DNA from 2 places in the Streptomyces sp. NPDC000983 genome. Region 1 is predicted to be linked to the other one. Evidence: predicted binding sites of a transcription regulator. Region 1 holds the regulator's gene; the other holds the start of a gene.

What was found. Region 1 encodes HrcA, which represses chaperone genes, less so after heat shock. Its sites were predicted from a motif close to TTNGCACTCNGNNNNNCNGAGTGCNAA; they were not measured.
Region 2: the regulator HrcA is predicted to act here: its motif matches at 1,031-1,057, upstream of groL (chaperonin GroEL).

The regions. Positions count from the first base shown of each region.
Region 1 is NZ_JBEPBM010000012.1:52,162-54,554, reverse strand. Features, by position in the region: gene dnaJ (molecular chaperone DnaJ) at 1-415, opposite strand, end outside; gene hrcA (heat-inducible transcriptional repressor HrcA) at 416-1,432, opposite strand; gene ABT296_RS16105 (MBL fold metallo-hydrolase) at 1,592-2,317, shown strand; gene ABT296_RS16100 (DUF3097 domain-containing protein) at 2,352-2,393, shown strand, end outside.
Region 2 is NZ_JBEPBM010000011.1:120,975-123,367, forward strand. Features, by position in the region: gene ABT296_RS15355 (MoaD/ThiS family protein) at 1-232, shown strand, start outside; gene ABT296_RS15360 (cold-shock protein) at 664-867, shown strand; gene groL (chaperonin GroEL) at 1,219-2,393, shown strand, end outside.

The DNA.
Region 1 (2,393 bases):
TGTCGACCTGGATGTCCTTCGTCGTGCCGAAGGCCGCCTCGTCCAGCTCGATCTCCAGCCGGATCATGGCGTCCTGGCCGCGGCGGGTGCGCGAGCGCGGACCGCGCTGCGAGGCCGTGCCGAAGAACGCGTCCATGATGTCGGAGAAGTTGCCGAAGCCACCGGCCCCGAAGCCGCCCGCGCCCGCGCCGCCGCTCTGCGAGAGCGGGTCGCCGCCGAGGTCGTAGACCTGCTTCTTCTGCGGGTCCGACAGCACCTCGTAAGCGGCGTTGATCTCCTTGAACCGCTCCTGGGTCTTCGGATCCGGGTTGACGTCCGGGTGCAGCTCGCGAGCGAGCCGCCGGAAGGCCTTCTTGATCTCATCCTGCGACGCGTCGCGGCGCACGCCGAGAACGGCGTAGTAGTCCGTGGCCACTTACGACTCCGCCAGGATCTGTCCGACGTACCGTGCCACCGCTCGTACCGCTCCCATCGTTCCCGGGTAATCCATGCGGGTCGGTCCGACCACGCCGAGCTTGGCTACTGCCTCGCCGCCCGAACCGTAGCCGACCGACACGACGGACGTGGAGTTGAGTCCCTCGTAGGCGTTCTCGTGCCCGATGCGCACGGTCATGCCCGAATCTCCCGCCTCGCCCAGGAGTTTGAGGAGCACGACATGCTCCTCCAGGGCCTCCAGGACGGGCCGGATGGTGAGGGGAAAGTCATGTCCGAAGCGGGTGAGATTGGCGGTGCCGCCGATCATCAGCCGCTCCTCGTTCTCCTCGACCAGCGTCTCCAGCAGGGTGGAGAGTACGGCCGAGACCGTGCCGCGGTCCTCGATGTCGAAGGCCTCGGGGAGGTCCTCGACGAGCATCGGCACATCGGTGAAGCGCCGGCCCGCGACCCGGCTGTTGAGCCGCGCCCGCAGATCGGCCAGGGACGTCTCGCCGAACGGCGCCGGACAGTCGACCATCCGCTGCTCGACCCGCCCGGTGTCCGTGATCAGTACGAGCATCACCCGCGCGGGCGCCAGTGACAGCAGCTCGACATGGCGCACCGTGGACCGGGTCAGCGAGGGGTACTGCACGACGGCGACCTGGCGGGTGAGCTGCGCGAGCAGCCGCACGGTCCGCGCGACCACGTCGTCGAGGTCGACGGAGCCGTCCAGGAAGTTCTGGATGGCGCGCCGCTCGGGCGCGGTCATCGGCTTGACGCCGGCCAGCTTGTCGACGAAGAGCCGGTAGCCCTTGTCCGTCGGGATGCGTCCGGCGCTGGTGTGCGGCTGGGCGATGAAGCCCTCGTCCTCCAGCGCCGCCATGTCGTTGCGGACGGTCGCCGGGGAGACCCCGAGGTTGTGCCGCTCGGTGAGGGCCTTGGAGCCCACCGGCTCCTCGGTGCCGACGTAGTCCTGGACGATGGCGCGCAGTACTTGCAGCCTGCGTTCACTCAGCATCCGCGCACACCTCCAGAAGTCGTCCCCGGTCCCCCGGGCGCCTGCCTGGCACTCTGTCCGTCCGAGTGCCAGCATTCCCCGGCCCAGTGTACGGCGGTGGGGTACTGCCCGGGCAAGGTCGGACCGGAGACCTGGGGCTGTGAGGTTAGCGTCGCTGCCATGACGGTGACTTGGGAAGAGCTCGGGTGGGAGCGGGTCGCGGCCGGAGTGGGCCGCTGCCGGCTGCCCGGCTGGGACTGTACGGCCGGTGTGGTCCTCGGGGAGGCCGCGGCCCTGGTGGTGGACGCCGGGTCGAGCCTGTCGGAGGGGGCCCGGCTGCGGATGCGGGCGGAGGCGCTCGCCGGGCACCGTGTGACCCATCTCGCGCTGACCCATCCGCACTTCGACCACGTCTTCGGGGCCGCGGCCTTCGCGGGCGCCGAGGTGTACGGCGCGGTCGGCGTCGACGGGGTGTACGGGCCGCACGGCCGGGCCGCGCTGCGGGCGGACGCGGTGCGCAACGGGCTGGACGCGCGGGTGGCGGACGAGGCGGTGGACGTGCTGACCCCGCCCCGCCACCACGTCTCGGGCGAGTGGACCCTGGACCTCGGCCCCGGCCGCCAGGTCCTCCTGGCCAACGTGGGCCCCGGGCACACCGCCCACGACCTGGTGGTCCTGGTCCCGGGCAGCCCGGAGGTGGTGTTCTGCGGGGACCTGGTGGAGGAGTCGGGCGAGCCGCAGGCGGGCCCGGACGCGGTGCCCTCGCAGTGGCCCGCGGCCCTGGACCGGCTGCTGTCGCTGGGCGGCGAGGACGCCCTGTACGTGCCCGGCCACGGAGCGGTGGTGGACGCCGCCTTCGTCCGGGCCCAGCGGGACGCGCTGGCGGCCCGCTTCGGCGTGTCGTAGGACCTGGCGGGGCGCTTCTCCTATCGTCATCCGAATGCGCCAGTACTCTCCGGACCTGACCCCGCCGTGGAAGAAG
Region 2 (2,393 bases), on a different contig from region 1:
CGGTGGGCGGGCCGAGGTCGCCGCCGAGGGCGCCAACCTCGCCGAGGTCATCGCCGACCTGGAGAAGAACCACACCGGCATCGCCGCCCGCGTCCTGGACGACCAGGGCAAGCTGCGCCGCTTCGTGAACGTCTACGTCAACGACGACGACGTCCGCTTCGAGCAGGGTCTGGAGACGGCGACCCCCGAGGGCGCCGGAGTCTCCATCATTCCGGCGGTCGCCGGCGGCTGATCGTTACCTTCGGTAACGTATGTCACCGAGAGTTCATCGAATTGCCCTCTCCGTAAGAGAAACGGAGGGGGCAATTCTGCTTGATTGAGCACGGTAGAGTTGGGGAACCAGCTGTTCCCCGCTTGCCGGACGCATATGAGCTCCGACCTCCAGGCGATGAGAAACAGCCAAAGTGTGCGGGTCTTTTGCGTCATTTGCTTCTTTTGCGGGGCCCGACTTGCCCTGAATGCAGGCGAATTCTTACTACATTCCGGACCTCGTGCGTCCAGAATTCTCGTCCGATTGACCTGTTGCAGACGGCAGTTGGACAGATACATTCAGCCGCGGTCGACGCGTTCCGGCGCACGCCCCCAATACGACTGGGGGGTGAGGTCTGACCCGGATCCGCGAAGTGCGGATCTGTGCAAGGGCCAGTAATAGGGGAGTTAGGCATGGCTCAGGGCACCGTCAAGTGGTTCAACGCGGAGAAGGGGTACGGCTTCATCGCGGTCGACGGTGGTGCGGATGTTTTCGTCCACTACAGCGCGATCCAGATGGACGGTTACCGCACCCTGGAAGAGGGCCAGCGGGTCGAGTTCGAGATCTCGCAGGGCCAGAAGGGCCCGCAGGCCGACATGGTTCGCGTCACTGCCTGAACGCGCGACCGAGAACCGCAAGCGAGTCTTCTGCTGAAGGGCTCGCACCGGAGGGACCCAACCCCTCGGGTGCGGGCCCTTCCGCATGCCCGCGGCCGTGCCCGCACGGGGTCCGGCGCGGGGTCGCCGCCCCGAAGGAGTGGGGTTCGATCCCCGAGAGCCGCTTGCACTCGCATGGGTCGAGTGCTAATCATTGGCGTTAGCACTCTGAAGGTGAGAGTGACAACGAAGGACCGGGTCGGTGAGGCCGCAGGCCGGGTGGGGCAAGGAACCACGAGGCAGGCAGGCCGTCCGTCGCGGGCGCGGGCGCGGTCCGAGGAATCACCCCCAGTCCTGGAGGGACCACTTCACATGGCCAAGATCATCGCGTTCGACGAGGAGGCGCGGCGCGGCCTCGAGCGCGGCATGAACCAGCTCGCGGACGCCGTCAAGGTGACGCTCGGCCCCAAGGGTCGCAACGTCGTCCTCGAGAAGAAGTGGGGCGCCCCCACGATCACCAACGACGGTGTCTCCATCGCCAAGGAGATCGAGCTCGAGGACCCGTACGAGAAGATCGGCGCCGAGCTGGTCAAGGAAGTCGCCAAGAAGACGGACGACGTCGCCGGTGACGGTACGACCACCGCGACCGTTCTCGCCCAGGCGCTGGTCCGCGAGGGCCTGCGCAACGTCGCCGCCGGCGCCAACCCCATGGCCCTGAAGCGCGGTATCGAGAAGGCCGTCGAGGCCGTCTCCGCCGCCCTGCTGGAGCAGGCGAAGGACGTCGAGACCAAGGAGCAGATCGCCTCCACGGCCTCCATCTCCGCCGCCGACACCCAGATCGGCGAGCTCATCGCCGAGGCCATGGACAAGGTCGGCAAGGAAGGCGTCATCACCGTCGAGGAGTCCCAGACCTTCGGTCTGGAGCTGGAGCTCACCGAGGGTATGCGCTTCGACAAGGGCTACATCTCGGCGTACTTCGCCACCGACATGGAGCGTATGGAGGCGTCCCTGGACGACCCGTACATCCTGATCGCCAACTCCAAGATCGGCTCCGTCAAGGACCTGCTCCCGCTGCTGGAGAAGGTCATGCAGTCGGGCAAGCCGCTGCTGATCATCGCCGAGGACGTCGAGGGCGAGGCCCTGTCGACCCTGGTCGTCAACAAGATCCGCGGCACCTTCAAGTCCGTTGCCGTCAAGGCCCCGGGCTTCGGCGACCGCCGCAAGGCGATGCTGAACGACATCGCCATCCTCACCGGCGGCGAGGTCATCTCCGAGGAGGTCGGTCTCAAGCTCGAGAACACCTCCCTGGACCTGCTGGGCAAGGCCCGCAAGGTCGTCATCACCAAGGACGAGACGACGATCGTCGACGGCGCCGGCTCCTCCGAGCAGGTCGCCGGCCGGGTCAACCAGATCCGCGCCGAGATCGAGAACAGCGACTCCGACTACGACCGCGAGAAGCTCCAGGAGCGCCTGGCGAAGCTCGCGGGCGGCGTGGCCGTCATCAAGGCCGGTGCCGCCACCGAGGTGGAGCTCAAGGAGCGCAAGCA